Regions from separate parts of the Psychrobacter sp. CX97 genome, predicted to be linked through region 2. Evidence: predicted binding sites of a transcription regulator. Region 2 holds the regulator's gene; the other holds the start of a gene.

Region 1 (8,407 bases), on a different contig from region 2:
CTATAAACCTACCCTATAAGGATATGTATGAAAACAACTCCAGATATACAAAAACTACCTGAAACTATTGATCCAGATCTGAACCTTGAGAAAATTAAAAAAGAGTGTGAGGCACTTGTAAAAAAACGTGCAAAGTTGTCCGCTGGTGTGGCCATTGTCCCTGTTCCTTTTTTTGATGTTGCAGTTGATGCAGGCATGTTAACTCAACTTTTACCTCAGATTAGTGAGCGTTTTGGATTGATTTCTGAACGAAATACTGCCATTGATTTAGAGTCAAAAGATGTTCATTGGAGTGAAGTTAAAGATCGGGCTATTGATTTTGCAGGATTAATGGCAACTCGTGGTGTAGTCAAAAAGACCGTACAAAACTTCGGTGGTCGTATAGTGGCAAAACAAGTGACTAAGTTTATCCCCTTAGGCGGTCAGATGGTTGCGGCAACCATGGGCTATATGATATTCAAAAAAATAGCCACAGATCACATTAACGAGTGTTATCGATTGGCTAAAAAGATTCAGCAAAACCAGCATGGTCGCAATGTGTAAAACTTACATTTTGGATGCCTCTTAGGTATTTTAGACAAAAATCCCGCATTTTCATGCGGGATTTTTTTTAACTGAATATTTTATGCTTAGCTTCTTAAACCAAACACTTTATACTTAAAAGACTTGGATCAAAATTAGATAACTTATCATAGACATTGCTGCTGCCGCTGGTAGCGTAATAATCCATGCGAGCCCAATTGGCTTCATCAGTGCCCAGTTTGTATCTTTATTGACAATACCAATGCCTAATACCGCACCCACTAACACATGAGTGCTTGATACCGGAAGACCAAGCATAGACGCTCCCATAACCACAGCAGCTGCAGATAGTTCTGCCGAAAACCCAGAAGCGGGATGCATCTTAGCGAGGTTTGTACCAACCGTTTGAATGACCTCTTTACCAATAAACCATAAACCGACGATCAACGCCACGCCGAAGGTAATCATAACGGCACTAGGAACAGCAGCTTCACTTGAGATAGTATTGGTACGGATAACATCCATAATAGCGGCAAATGGACCTACAGCATTCGCAATATCGTTAGCACCATGGCTAAATGCAAACCCTGCTGCAGTGAAAACTTGCATCCAACTAAATAGTACAAAAGTTGCGCGGGTTAAGTCTTGTTTTTGTTTACCTTTAATACTCTTGGCATAAATGAAAATGGTTAACCAAATTAATGCGCCAACCATAATAATAATCAAAAAGCTATGCAATGTTGATAAAGACATATCGACATTCTTGAGCCCTTTGAAGACTACCATTGCAGTCATAACCATGCCACCAAGTGCGGCAACTAAAGGCACCCAGTTACGCAGAGCTTTCAGCATATCCAGTTCTTTGCGTTCATTTTCAATAATAAAAAGATCTTGGTAGTAGTCAGTTTCTAAATCTTCTTTTTCTGTATCTTCATCTTTATAAATCTCTTGATCACGAACCATAGCAGATGTATATGAAAGCTGTAGAGATTCAGACAACTGACTGACAAACTCCTTATGACGCTTCTTAAGAGCTTTCTTGGCGGTTTTAAGCTCTTTTAATCGCTGTTCTGCACGATCGTTGTAAGCCAAAATATTTAATTTTATTTGACCATACAATACATAGGCTAATAGCCCACCAAGTACAGGAGATAACACCCATGATATGGCTATATGCCCCACTGCTTCCCATTGAACCGTTGACAGTGCCACTTCCGTGCCACCAATTTGAATCCCCATAATGATTGAACTACCGACAACACCGCCAATAATAGAATGGGTAGTAGAAACAGGTAGACCTTTTTTTGAGGCAAATAATAGCCAGAATGCAGCTGCTATCAATGCTGATAACATGACATAAATAAATTGGTTTGCGGAAACAGGAAGACCATCAAGATTTACAATGCCTTTACGGATAGTATCCGTGACTTCGCCGCCGGCAATGATAGCCCCAGATACCTCAAATATTGCAGCAACAGCCAAGGCTTGTGGGATAGTTAATGTACCTGCTCCGACGGAGGTGCCAAATGAGTTGGCAACATCATTTCCGCCTATATTAAACGCCATGAATATACCAAAGAGGGTGGCCACCAGAAAAAGGGTTGTTTGATGATGGTTGGTATAGGTTACACCCCACTTTAGAAAATAAGCAGTTACGGCTATGAGTAATAAACCAAAAAACCAATTGGCTCTTACTGAACCTTTAAAACTGGGCGCTTTTGGGTTAGATGACTTTGGAAGCATAATAGTCTGTTAGCCAAATCAGTGTGAATAAAATAAAACCCCGTACTTTATATAAGCCACGGGGTTCCAGCAAACTTGGGAAATTCCTTTTAGTTTGGTCAATAAGCGAATCAACAGCTTTATTCTTCTTTTTAGAATATTATATATGGCTGCGATTTACATTTTGACTAAGAGTGACATCCTTTGTCATAGTTATGTCATAATTATACTACCCTCTGATATAACTTGAAACAATATTTTTAGATTTATGTATTAACCACCCTCTCTAACTGCTTTATGGCATGATCTAGCACGGCCAAACGGGCAGTACGTTTGTCATTGGTCGCCACGACATGCCAAGGCGCATATTTGGTGTTGGTCAATGCCAACATATCCGCTGCGGCTTGTACGTAATCATGCCATTTATCGCGATTTCGCCAATCATCATCAGTGAGCTTGAACTGTTTATGTGGTGTCTCTTTTCTTTCTTCAAAGCGCTCGAGTTGCTCTTGTTTATCTATAGCTAACCAATATTTGATAATAATGGTGCCTTTATCGGCAAGGTCTCGCTCCATACGGTTAATTTCTTCATAAGCCCTTTGCCATGCAGCTTCACTGGCAAAACCTTCAATCCGCTCTACAAGTACTCTACCGTACCAAGTTCTATCAAATATCGCCACGCGACTTAAACGCTCCTCTTTCATGGATGGTTGAAACTGAGGTAATCTATTCCAAAACCGCCATAAAAAAGGATATTGCAGTTCAATTTGTGTCGGTGCTGAAATGTTATAAATTTGATATTCTCGTGGATCTAGTGGTGATACTAAACGTTTAATAGACCCACCTTTACCTGCAGCATCCATGCCTTCGAAAGCAAAAATAACGTGATGATTATTACCCGTATTTTTACAACTTTTACCTTCCTTATTATTTTGTGAATTGCGGGCACGCAACAGCTCAGCAATACGCGCTTGTTTCTTTGCAAGCGCTTGATGATAGTCCGATTTATCCATATCAGGATCATCTATATCTGTTAGTTTGTCTGGTACATCTTTCCATGAAAAAGCGGCGTTAATATTTCTCACAACCCCTTGCCCTAATGCATGGAGGCTATCTTTTTGCTGGCTACTCACTAACGCTGCTTGTGTCGCATGTAGCACTTCATGACAAAACTGAACGCTCGCTTCATGGTTATGTGCCTTATGGTGCTTTTTGTTTTTAGATTTTTCATCACTTCGGTCATTACTACCGTCAATAATTAGCCAATCGGACTGTTGACTGAGTATAATCTTGGCAATATCATTAAAACGCTTTACCATCTTTTTATCTTGCCAATCCATATGGTAAAGCCAAGTTGGGTCTTTTAAGTTATCTTTCAGTCGTTGTTGCAAGGTTTCTTCATCAATATGAAACCAACATTTTAAAATCTTTGTATGATTGGCTTTTAAGTCTGCTTCAAACTCCGCCAGTACTTGTAACTGTTCTTTTAAAAAGTATTCCCAGCTCTCTTCGCCGTTTTCTGTTTTATTTTTATCATGTTTCATGCATGTCAAAGCACCTGTTATCAAATCCGCATACCAATTGCCAAAGTATGCGGTAATGTTCCCATGTCTTGGTAACTTAGAAACATGGGCCTGCCAAACTGGCTCATACAATGCAGGTTTTAAGCCAATCGTTGCCTCCACATTAAACAATCTTGGATCAACCCATTGTCTAAGCTGAGTAACCGCTGCGCCTTTCCCAGAAAGCTCCATACCGTTTATTAGTACTAATAAACCTGTCGCTTGGCCAACTTGTCTTGTTTCTCGGAGCGCATACTGGGCTTTAACAAGCTCAAACCTTAGCTCATCTTCACTCATGTGAAACTGACTTAACGGATCAGCATCTATCTCAATTGACTTATGCTCTTCCTGATTTGTTTTAGACATCCTATTTTCCTTTTTTAGGTTTTATTATTATTTTAAGTGATTAGACTATAGAAGATATTCATAAGATTAGCGTTCTTAACATCATATCGGAAATTACGCTTCGAGACCGCTTAATCTACCGCTGAAACTAAATGTCAGCATATAAGATAGATTGGACATGTCATTTAATGTATTGTGCAAATAGTAGACATGCTTATTTTTAGCAATACCAGTGTTTAAATAATTCGTAAAGTATTATTAAAGCGTCAAATAGCCTGTCTTACCTCAATGTTTATGCAAATCATCATGCCATAAAAAGATAACAAACAAATCATTTATACATGAATAAAAATCAAATTTACACAAATAAAACGACAGAGGTGTTATGTCTGCTTTATCTAATTTAAGTACTTATATAGAAGAATACAAACAATTGCCCCATCATAGCAACCCTGAACTTGCTATAAAACTTGAACAGGTTCAATCATGGCAAAAAGATCGCATCCGTAAAACCCATGCTAAGCTTTTTTCAGAGCGAAAGAATCAACCGATGGCAGATTACTTTTTAGAGCATCTATATGGCGGTGATACGCTGAAAGAGCTAACTGAGCAACTTGAGCGCATTGTGCCCAAAGCGCAAAAACTTGAAAAGTATGCACCATCATCAGCACTTGAAACGGGTGTTTTGGGAATTAGAACGGCAATAACGTCAACTAAGCTTGACCTGAATATTGCTAAATGGCTTTTAGACAACAATCTTGAAGTCAATGAACAGAACATGCTGACAGCATATCAAACAGTTGACGAACCACAAGCAAGACGTGAACAAATCCGAGACTTAAAAGATGTCTGCTATCGCACAGATAAATACCTCAGTTCATTTGTACTGCAACAAGCCTTTAAACTGACCAAAAAGAAAGCCTATCAATATAATTTGCATAGCCTATATGATTTTATTGCAGCAGGATTTGCAGCGATGAAACCGCTCAAAAGTGTGGGGCATTTTATTGAACCATTTTGTGAGCGTGAACTTGAGATAATAGATGAGGTTCATTAAACTAGCACTACTAAGCGCAAACTTTAAAATAGATTGCCAAAAAAGGGCCCTTCTATATTTAATGCCCATGATCGTTTGACACTATACAATCTTTTGACACTATACAAATAGTCGCTTTTTTTAATTATTTGTTAGAATGTTGTTATTCATTACCCATTAATACAATAACACCAAATCAATCGATTTGGTGTATCATAGTATCTATCATAAAAGCCAACAACATAAGCCAAGTGATACCGTCTCGCTTTCGCTAAGATCATTAAAAATCTAAACAAACTTAGCAACATCCTCATTTAGACTTTGAGAGTAAAATCTGAGGGTGGAAAAGATAAATGATCGTCAAACTCTCATGATTTCGCAGAAAATAGTGGCATATTAGCTAGAAATCAGATACCGGTTGGCAGAGATTTAGTCATTTTCAACTCATAAAATGTAAAAGCTGTCAGACCTTAAACTAAACAAGTTATCTACAATAAAACGTTGCAGCTTCAAACCATGTCGTTAAAATATTATTAATGCAAGATCATTAAATAATCAATACATTAAACAAGTAATAGCCTTTAACTTTTGAACTTAAACTTATATTCAACAAATTATCTCTGGATTGGCAATGAGTCAAATTGATAAGCAGGTCTCTACCCCCTCGCACGACAAGGGCATAAACACACAAATTGAAAATCAACATCAAAGTTCATATCAAAGGACAGATGAATCCTCAGCTTCACTGAATATTTTGGTCGAGGATTCTATTGCACATACAAATATTTTAAATGCTAAAGTTATGCAGGTACTGCAACAAAGCTCAAGTTCACTGCCTCCTGATGTGAACACCAGTGACTCAGCCGAAACCAGCGCCCAAAAAAATGTTAGCCAGTCTATTCAAGTAAGTCCATCTATTCAAGAAAATCATTCCCTTTCAGACAGTCACTCTACTCAAAAAACAGAAAGCCACTATATGACAGATAATCATACAAAAAATAAATCAGCTATACTAAACGATGAATTTAGTGATGTTGCCGACTTACCTGAAGGCAAACCTCAAGGGCAACAAGCAACTCGCCCCTTTTCAACTACCCATTCACAATCAGCTCGTGGTAACTCTATGACAACAGATGGTTTAAGCGCAGACACCGGACAACATAACATTCCTAAATTCAACCCAAAAGATGACATAAACAACCCTCATACGCCTGATAAAGATGGGCTTGAAGAAACACATTTCGGCTATAAAAAAGTCAAAAAAGCTGAGAAACAAGCCAAGGTTGCTGATGTATTTACCTCTGTTGCTAAAAAATATGACATCATGAATGATTTGATGTCTTTTGGTATTCATCGCCTATGGAAACGATATGCCATCAGCTTATCTGGGGTACGTGCTGGTCAACAAGTTTTAGATATTGCAGGCGGCACTGGCGACTTAGCAAAAGCGTTCAGCAAAGAAGTTGGACGCACTGGTAGGGTCGTGTTATCAGATATTAATGCAGCTATGTTAGACGTTGGCCGTGAACGCCTAATTAACGCAGGTTGTAATAATGTTGATTTTATACTGGCAAATGCCGAAACATTAGCACCCTTTGAAGATGAAAGCTTCGATTTATTAACCATTAGCTTTGGCTTACGCAACGTGACAGATAAAGATGCGGCACTGCGCTCAATGTATCGGGTACTTAAGCCGGGCGGACGTCTGCTAATCTTAGAGTTTTCAAAGCCTATTTTTGAACCGCTTTCAAAAGCTTATGATATTTATTCGTTTACTGCCCTGCCGCTTATGGGCAAAATTGTGGCAAATGATTCAGAAAGCTATCGATACTTAGCGGAGTCAATACGTATGCATCCCGATCAAACCACATTAAAAAACATGATGGAAAATGCTGGATTTGTAAATTGTGACTATCATAATTTAACCGCTGGTATTGTTGCTGTGCATCGCGGCTTCAAAAAATAATTATTTTTACACTAAACAACCTCAAGACTCAACTCTAGGCATTTTTATGATAACCGTATTAATTTTAGCAGGTGTCGAAAAGCTTATTAACCTTGCCATACGTAGTGATCACATTACACAATCGGGCTTAAACCCTTTGTCTGGCAAAGTTCTGCGTTTAGATATCCATACTCCAAAGTTTAGCCTTGATGTGTTGTTTAATGACGATCACATAAGACTTGAGCCTGTGAGTACCGTTAAAAAAAGTGTGTTTGAACCCCAAGGTTCTGCCCCATACAGCCCGCCTCAGAATAATGAGCGTGCTGAAGCATGGCACAATCAAGCAGATGTGGGACACATTCAACCTGACTGCACTATTAAAGTCGCTAATGTTGCTGAGCTTTTAAATTTGATACGTGGCCCAGAGGGAAATTTGCCTATCGAAGGCGACTACAAAATATTAATGCATGTAAAACAGTTAATATCAGGGTTTGATCCTGATATTGCCAGTCAACTTGAACCAATTATAGGGATTTCGTTAGCAAGTCAAATTGGTTTGTTAATTCATCATTTAAAAGGTAATGTCGCTCAAACTGCTAAGCACACGCTCAATGACGTGGCAGATTGGGCTAATGATGTAGCTGGAAATACCAGTGCAGACCCTGAAATGCAAGCTGAAGCAAATGATTTAAAGCAACAAATTTTACAACTTCGTGCCGATGTAGAACGTGAAGAAGCCCGACTTGCCTTAATAAAAGCTGAGCAGGCAAAATTCAATAATAACCGTCAATAAATCAGGTGCTATCCTAATCATATGTTTGAAGTAGCCACCTCTAAATCGAGGTGGCTTTTTATTTTATTATCCCATTTTAGGTGGCACAAACTGGCTGTGACGTTAAGCAGTCGTCTTAACCCATTCTTAAATCCGTATACCCGTGCTATCATATTTCTTTTTATATTGGTAATGACTCACATAGGGCGTTTGACCAAACCCAAACATAACATTAGCGTTGTTAACGCCTATCAGCTTACTGGCTAAGTTGTTATCTTAAGTTACAATACCGCCTTGTAATGTTCAGTTTTTCTTGGTTACTTGATTACATTGCTATTGGGTATGGTATTAAATAAGGCTATTTCAAATGCTGAAACAACGACCTTCTATATTCCATTAGTCAGATAATTTATTCGTTACTCCAATACGGGCCACTTCGACATGCTTTTATCTCATCAAAAACGCCTTCGGGAACTATGGCGCATTGCTGCTAAACATCGCCT
Region 2 (8,407 bases):
TGACCAACCAAGGTGATATCTTCATCGTTGGTGGTGTCGAGCATATGGGTCACGTTGGCATGATGCACGGGGTGGATATTAACCCCGCTGCGTCTAAGCACTTCGCTAAAGCGTCATTCATGATGGGTCTAACGGCAGAAATGCTAGGTCGTATGAATAACGTCTCACGTGAAGAGCAAGATGCCTTCGCTCTTGAGTCACATCGCCGTGCTTGGGAAGCAACTACTGAGGGTCGTTTTGACAATGAAATCGTGGGTATTGAAGGCCATGATGAGAAAGGTCGTTTGCAGCTGTGCACCGTTGACGAAGTCATCCGTCCTGACACTACGATGGAGTCACTAGCGAAGTTGCGTCCTGTGTTTGACCCTGCGAATGGTACGGTTACAGCTGCCACCTCATCTGCGTTATCAGATGGTGCCTCTGCCATGCTGGTTATGAGTGCACAAAAAGCAAAAGACTTAGGTCTAAAACCACGTGCTCGTATCCGTAGTATGGCAATTGCTGGCTGTGATGCCGCTATTATGGGTTATGGCCCTGTACCAGCGACGAAAAAAGCACTGAAACGTGCTGGCATGAGTCTTGATGATATGCAAACCATTGAGCTGAATGAAGCCTTCGCTGCTCAAAGCTTGTCGGTATTAAAAGCGCTTAACTTAACAGATAAGCAAGATATCATTAATATCAATGGTGGTGCAATTGCCTTAGGTCATCCACTGGGCTGTTCTGGTGCCCGTATTACGGTAACGCTTCTAAACGCTATGGAGCAGATGGATACTGAAATTGGTCTGTCTACCATGTGTATTGGCCTCGGTCAAGGTATCTCAACCATTATCGAGCGTGTGTAACTGTCGTATTTGTTTAAAGTGATGACAAATATACTATAGCGATTGAGAAATCATATTTTCTTGCATAAAAAGCACCTCTAGCGTAATGTTAGAGGTGCTTTTCTCTTCTAATTAATCTAGACAACCTACCAGTGGCAGAGTGTATATGATTAAAAGTAATAAAACCAAGAGCTCGAATTTGAAGCCGAAAAAAGTGTTTACCAACGTACTGTTATTATCACTATTTGCTGGTGTTACTGCGATGTTTATCGGTCAACTAGCCAGCGCAGATAATACTACTGCAGAGAGCACTATTAAGGTCAAAAACAGTACCGCTAACCTCAAAGATACTACTCAGATAAAAGGTATTAGTGACTTAAAACCGCATACTTTAACCGGTCATATTACAAAAACGCTAGAGCAGTTTAGTCTCACAACTGATGATGGTCTTCAATATCACGTTTATGATCCTCATCATGTCCTCGATAAGCTTGCTAAGAAAAAAAATATACACAATAGCTTGTATGAGATGGACGGGGTAAAAATTAAAGCAATGATCAGTGGCGTTGGCAAATACGGCCATATGGGATTTTATAAGCGTCAGATTACTATCTTACAGTTAGCGGATAAATAATTTACGATGCATCGGGCTTATTAGCGATAATAAATATTTGGCTAAATGACGTGTATAAACAAAGGGCTTGACCACTTGCGTTAAATGTTACTTAATAAGCTAAATTAAGAATCCCAATTTTTTTGCAGATACAAGGAGTGTATTATGGAACATACCTATACTACAGACAAAACCTATCGCATCAAGCGTGATAATTGCCAAGCTATCATTATTGATGTACAAGAAAAACTAACGCCGCACATTTATCGCCATGAAGACATCCTTAATAAAACGGTTACCTTGATTCAAGGATTGCAGGCATTAGAGATCCCAATTTTGCTTAATGAGCAGTATAAAAAGGGGTTAGGCAATACCGTGCCCGAAATTATGGACGTGTTAGACACCGATAAATCCCGAGCGGTAGAAAAGGTCACTTTTAGTGCGTGTGATAATGATCAAGCATGGAATTATTTAGCACAGCAAAACAGAACGTCCGTATTGGTGTTTGGTGTAGAAACACATGTTTGTGTGATGCAAACGGTGCTTGACTTGCTTGATAATGGTATGCAGCCTGTCGTTATTGCTGATGCCACGGGTTCACGTAGTGCGTATGACCGTAAACAAGCCATCCGCCGTATGCGCCGAGCTGGTGCGGTTATTACTACTACAGAGGCTATCTTGTTTGAGCTATGCCGTTCAAGCAAAGACCCAGCGTTTAAGACCATCAGTAACTTAGTTAAGTAATCTATTTTTACTATTAGTATCAGTTAACAAATCCCATTATATATAATGGGATTTTTGATTTACCTTTTATCATGATAAATAAAATTGAGTTTGAATGATGAATGTCTAATTAGCGAGCCGACTATGCCACTTACTCAAACCAATAACATTAATATCAATGATGTTACTCATTTTCTATTGCAGCTAGATGCCCTTAAAAGGGTCAATCGTCGTAGTTATGTGACACAGACTACTCGATTAGAGAACTCAGCAGAACACTCATGGCATTTAGCCATGGCGTGTTGGTCTATTGCTGAGCTATTTAAACTGGATGTGAATCATGAAAAATTACTTAAAATGGCATTAGTGCATGACTTAGGCGAGATAGATGCAGGGGATACGTTCTTATATGCTAATACTCGAAGTGAAGCTCATGTAGAGGAGCGAAAAGGCATTGAACGGTTGCAAGCTGAGCGCGGCAATGGTATTTACAATTTGCTCGATATATGGGAGGAGCAAGAGACTGGAGTAAGCAGAGAAACTCAGCTATTAAAAGTCGTAGATCGTCTGTTGCCCTTTTTATTAAATCTAAATACTCAGGGTAAAACATGGGTAGAATTAGATATAAAACGTAGCCAAGTGGAAAAAGCACATGCGTTTATAGCCGATAGCTTTCCTGCTATTCATAGCTGGATATCGACACAAATTGATTATGCGACTAGCCAAGGTTGGTTGAGGCGTAGTTAAAAAATAGGATATATAAGGAAAGACAAATGATGCGCTTATTAATCAACAAGACCATATTTAAGACGGTCGCTTTTATCAGTCTATTTGCCGTGTCTCAGATAGTCCAAGCAAGCGGTTTTTTGAGTAATGGTAATAAATTGGCAGAAGATGCCAAAAAACAAATTGGCGTAACCGTCAGTTACGACCCTGCGTATCGTCGTTTAGAATTTCCTCGCGGGGATGTGCCACAATCAACGGGCGTTTGCACAGATGTCGTCATACGAGCGTATCGCTTGCAAAATATCGATCTGCAACAATTGGTCAATTTTGATATGAAAAACAACTTTGCAGATTATCCCAATATTTGGGGATTAAATGGTACTGATAAGAATATTGACCATCGCCGTGTCCCCAACCTTGAAGTGTTTTTTGAACGAAATGGACAGACTTTAAGCACCACCGACCAATCCAGCTTTAAGGCAGGCGATATCGTCACTTGGCGTTTACCAAATAACAACTTGCCTCATATCGGCATCGTTTCAAACAAAAGCGCAAGCGATGGCACGCCTTTGATTATTCATAATATTGGAAGAGGCACACAAGAAGACAATGTACTGTTCCGTTTCCCGATTAAGGGGCATTATCGCTATTAGGCTCAAACAGTGTCAATAACCATGAATATGCTTCGATAAATGGTTTTGCTTATTGTGTTGATTGACTCTGTACTATACCCAATAGCTGACCCATTTTAACCACTGATCCATGTGCCAGATCTTGTTGCCATGTCACACCAGTTGACTTTGGCATAATTAAAATAGCCGTAGAACCTAAATAGAAACGACCCAGTTCCTTACCTTTTTTCAGTGATATATCGTGTGTTTGCATTTGAATGTCTTTACTACGCTTAATCTTACCAGTAGCCACTGTCTCAATACCAGCAACAATCATTGCGCCAACCAATACCACAACGGCACGACCATATTCAGTGTCAAAGATACACACTAAGCGCTCATTACGGGCAAATAAATCGGGTACGTTTGCAGCAGTCACATTATTCACAGAAAAAAGTGTGCCCGGCACATAGCGGGTTTCAATAAGCTTACCATCAAATGGCATGTGGACACGGTGGTAATTGCTTGGCGCCAGATACACTGTTGCAAAACTACCACCTTCATAATAATTACCAGACTCAAGTTTGGTATCCGCTATTAATTGACCCACATCATAATGACGCCCTTTCGCTTGTAACAGCTGATTGGATTCAATGTGTCCGATTTGAGAAATCATACCATCGGCAGGCGAGACAATACTCCCATTGGTGTCATCAATGGGGCGGGCATTATCATCTAATTCACGAGTGAAAAAATCGTTAAAACTGTCAAAGTCGCTTAAATTTTTGCGCCCATAGTCATCTAAAGTGATGCCGTAGGCTTTAGCAAAAGCCGTTACAAATGCCTTTTTAACCAGCGGACTTTGGCTTGAAGCCAGTTTGCCAGCAACTTCACTAAGCTTTTGCTGCGGCACCATGTGTTGCAACGTGGTAAAGAGAGTGTCTTTAGTAGCAACTTTTTTTAAGGTGTTTTTTATGTCAATATTTATCATAGTCATAAGTAAGTTTTTAGGTATTAATGAGTGTCACACTCAATGAATGGGGTAGAGAAAAGGAGGGTAAGACAATACAATAGGGTCAGAGTCATAATGGCAGAGCAATAGTAGCATAGTCAAAGCAATCTTAAACAGTTTTAGAGAACGTTATAAAAAGTTAATTTCACGGGTTATACTTTTTTGTAATTTACAGCTTTTAGTTCACAGTTTTAACCAAAAAGCTAATGTCTACCCTCGGTTGCCCTCTACCGTCTTTCATTGTTTCTCTAGACAACTTTGATGGTAATTCGCTTGATTTATAAGATAAAGTTTATCATGATTTGATGACTATGAAACTTAGATGACGGTTTTATAGGCCTATTAATTAAGTGTTTTTTTAAAGTATATTGTAAGGTAGGGCGAATGAAAGCATTAATACAGCGAGTAACTCAGGCGAGTGTGCAAGTAGATGGCGACATGATAGGGCATATTGAGCAGGGTATATTGGCTTATATTGGTATTGGCCATAATGATAGCGTCGACACTGCTAAAAAGTTAATCGATAAAATATTGACCTATCGCATTTTTGAGAATAAAGAGGGCAAACTTGACAAAAATGTGCAACAAGTTGACGGAGGCTTGCTATTGGTGTCGCAGTTTACTGTGATGGCAAAAACAGACAAAGGGCGTCGTCCCGATTTTGGCGGTGCAATGAAACCTGCTGATGCCGAGGCTTTATTTAGTGAGTTGGTGGCATATGCTCAAGCCCAGTATCAGAACGTCGCCACTGGGCAATTTGGTGCATTTATGCAGGTAAAATCCACCAATGACGGTCCGATAAATTTCATATTAGAGATTTAAAAGTGAAGTAGCTGCTGTGTCAGCATAGATCATCTTATACACAATGCTATTAAAGTACATTAAAGTAACTTTACCCATTAAACAATAAGCGACTTTGACTCTTCAATAGGACAAAAATCATAAAAAGTATTCATTAAAAGTAACTATACTTACCTTTTGTCATCTCACTGTCATATTTCTACGTTGTAATATAACCGTAATATTTCAGTCATCAAATTGGCTTTGGTCACTTTAACTCGTCGGTTTTAAACTCGCTATTAAACAAGTTAGTTTAAACCAGCGATTTTACAGACTGCGCAATCTGAGATGCTTTTAAGGGGTATTTTAAATGAATAATGAAACCGTATTAGTGGTTGAGGATGAACCAGCCATTCGTGAAATGATAGTTACCACGCTTGAGATGGCGGGGTTTGAATGTCTGCAAGCAGAAGATGTCAGTGAAGCACACCATCAGGTAGTGGATCATCGCCCTGCTATCATCTTACTGGATTGGATGTTACCAGGGGGGCAATCTGGCATTGATTTTTGTCGTCGATTAAAAAAGGATGACTTACTATCAGAGATTCCCGTCATTATGTTAACCGCAAAAGGTGAAGAAGATAATAAAGTCCAAGGTCTTGACGCTGGGGCAGATGATTATATTACTAAACCTTTTTCAACGCGTGAACTGATATCTCGAATTAAGGCAGTACTGCGCCGTAGCAGTGCCTTATCGGGTGATAAACCCATTGAGGCTGAAGGGTTGAGCCTTGATCCAGTAAGTCAGCGAGTAACAGCTGATGGCACACCAGTAGAAATAGGACCTACTGAATACCGTTTACTCGCCTTTTTTATGAGTCATCCTGAACGTGCTTATACACGAACCCAACTTTTAGACCAAGTATGGGGTGGTAATGTGTATGTGGAAGACCGCACAATTGATGTTCATATTAGACGTTTGCGTAAGGTGCTACAGCCACATGACTATGCGGGGTTTATTCAAACGGTACGCGGTACGGGTTATCGCTTCTCAACAAAAATTCATGGCTAGTCAGTAGTTAGTTAGCGTCATTGGTCAATGGATGTTAGTAGCTGGGGCATGGCTTAGTAACGTGGCCTATTAATAGGGCTTTTCAATATGCACTCTCTACCGGTATTTTTGATAGGCACAGCCAAGTAGCTTGAGACTGAAGTGGCTGTATTGATTTAGCGGTTTTTGTTTGAAAATAACAAAAGTGTATTTTAAAAGCCAAAGATGTGAAGTTGAGAGTGTTATGAGTCAACAGCCTGAGCGGGTCGAAACAACGAAAAGAGAGAGTAGAAAGGCGTCTTTTGCTTTAACGCCTAATGCATCCACATTGTTTTGGGCAGATTTTAAGTGGCTACTGACTTGGGTAATCATTGGCGGTATATCTGGATGGTATCTAAACTCTCTTGCTTGGGGCATCGTTGCTGGTATGCTCTGCTTTTATATTTGGCGTGCCTATGCTATGGAGCAATTTTATAAATGGCTTAGTGGCTCATTGACGCTCCCCCCACCTGATTTTTCAGGTAGTCTCTCTTTTGCTGCTAGTCAATTGTACGAAAGTAAAAAGCAGGAGCAGATTACCCATCAAAAAATGATGGGGTTGGTCAAAAAAATACGCAGTTCGCTATTAGCTCTGCAAGATACAGTGATATTACTAGATAGCAATGACAGGCTTGAGTGGTGGAATCAGGCTGCTGAAAACTTGCTTGAGTTACGTTCTGAGGATCAGGGGCGTAATATTCTTGAACTCATCAAAATTCCCGAGTTCCATGATTACTATACTACCGTTACCTCGCCAAATGAGGGGATTAGATTAACCTCGTGGCGAGATTCCACTCGGTTCTTACAGTGTGAGGTTACTCACTTTGGTAGTGAGAAGCTGCTAATTATATATGACGTAACCCGTTTGCAGCATCTGGAGCAAATGCGTAAAGACTTTGTGGGTAATGTCTCGCATGAGCTACGTACACCGCTTACAGTACTTATGGGTTACATTGAAACTTTCTCAGATCAGCCAGACTTAGATCCAAAGTGGCGCCGTGGATTTAAATTAATGACTCAGCAAACTCGGCGCATGAATAGTATTATTAATGATTTACTGCTGCTTTCACGCTTAGAGAATGAAGAGATATCTAGTGAAGCCTGTGTAGATATTCCCCGTCTATTAACTCATATTTTCGATGATGCCCAAGTATACAATAGAGAGTATGGTCATTTAATTGACTTACATATCGATTCTCAAAAAAACCTCTATGGTTCAGAGACTTATCTGAATAGTGCATTATTAAATTTAGTGACCAATGCCATTAAATATACCCCTAAAGGCGGCGAGATTAGCATTTCGTGGCAAGAGGTTAAAGGGGGATGTCTGTTTTCAGTAAGTGATAATGGTATTGGTATTGCCGAAGAGCATATTGAACGCTTAACAGAGCGTTTTTACCGAGTAGATAGTGGTCGTAGCAGAGCCACAGGGGGCACAGGTTTAGGTTTAGCCATTGTTAAACATGTGCTGTATCAACATGGGGCAAAGTTGACTATTGAATCGACATTAAATAAAGGCTCAACTTTCCATGCCTTTTTTCCAGAAGAGCGGGTTTGCGGTGAGAGCATTACTAATTCGCAGTAACGCTATAAACATTCAGTAAAACGTATTAAACCGTACCAACGTTAAGCTTCATCAGCCCTAAGCGTAACAAAGATAAAAATACAAAGACCTAAAAAGAGCCCATCCAAGTAGGACGGGCTCATCTTTATTTAACATATATCTTATAGGGTTTCATGCTTATATCTTCATATCAATGCGTCAGCTTTTACTGGCAGTGGGCTGAGGATTGGTATGGAAATTAGTGTTGAACGCCACCAGCACCATGTACATGACCATGGTTTAATTCGTCTTCAGTGGCTGCACGCACTTCAACGATTTCTACGTCAAAGCTAAGGGTTTTGCCAGCTAATGGATGGTTTGCATCAACCGTTACCGTTTCTTCATTGACATCAGTAACGGTTACTAGCATCACTTGACCTTCAGCTTCTGATTGGAACTGCATGCCAGGTTGGATATCGTCAACA

What was found. The regulator PhoB, encoded in region 2, activates phosphate uptake and scavenging genes when phosphate is short. The targets are predictions, from matches to a motif close to TGTCATNAANCTGTCATAA.
Region 1: the regulator PhoB is predicted to act here: its motif matches at 2,450-2,468, upstream of AC2SLL_RS02475 (inorganic phosphate transporter).

The regions. Positions count from the first base shown of each region.
Region 1 is NZ_JBXYJE010000002.1:246,987-255,393, forward strand. Features, by position in the region: gene AC2SLL_RS02470 (hypothetical protein) at 28-543, shown strand; gene AC2SLL_RS02475 (inorganic phosphate transporter) at 658-2,265, opposite strand; gene AC2SLL_RS02480 (ATPase) at 2,511-4,172, opposite strand; gene AC2SLL_RS02485 (FFLEELY motif protein) at 4,537-5,208, shown strand; gene ubiE (bifunctional demethylmenaquinone methyltransferase/2-methoxy-6-polyprenyl-1,4-benzoquinol methylase UbiE) at 6,164-7,153, shown strand; gene AC2SLL_RS02495 (ubiquinone biosynthesis accessory factor UbiJ) at 7,200-7,925, shown strand; gene AC2SLL_RS02500 (ABC1 kinase family protein) at 8,346-8,407, shown strand, end outside.
Region 2 is NZ_JBXYJE010000013.1:3,297-11,703, forward strand. Features, by position in the region: gene fadA (acetyl-CoA C-acyltransferase FadA) at 1-845, shown strand, start outside; gene AC2SLL_RS10350 (hypothetical protein) at 1,024-1,458, shown strand; gene AC2SLL_RS10355 (isochorismatase family protein) at 1,603-2,181, shown strand; gene AC2SLL_RS10360 (HD domain-containing protein) at 2,305-2,907, shown strand; gene AC2SLL_RS10365 (DUF1287 domain-containing protein) at 2,937-3,539, shown strand; gene asd (archaetidylserine decarboxylase) at 3,589-4,488, opposite strand; gene dtd (D-aminoacyl-tRNA deacylase) at 4,894-5,331, shown strand; gene phoB (phosphate regulon transcriptional regulator PhoB) at 5,660-6,361, shown strand; gene phoR (phosphate regulon sensor histidine kinase PhoR) at 6,585-7,964, shown strand; gene AC2SLL_RS10390 (FKBP-type peptidyl-prolyl cis-trans isomerase) at 8,182-8,407, opposite strand, start outside.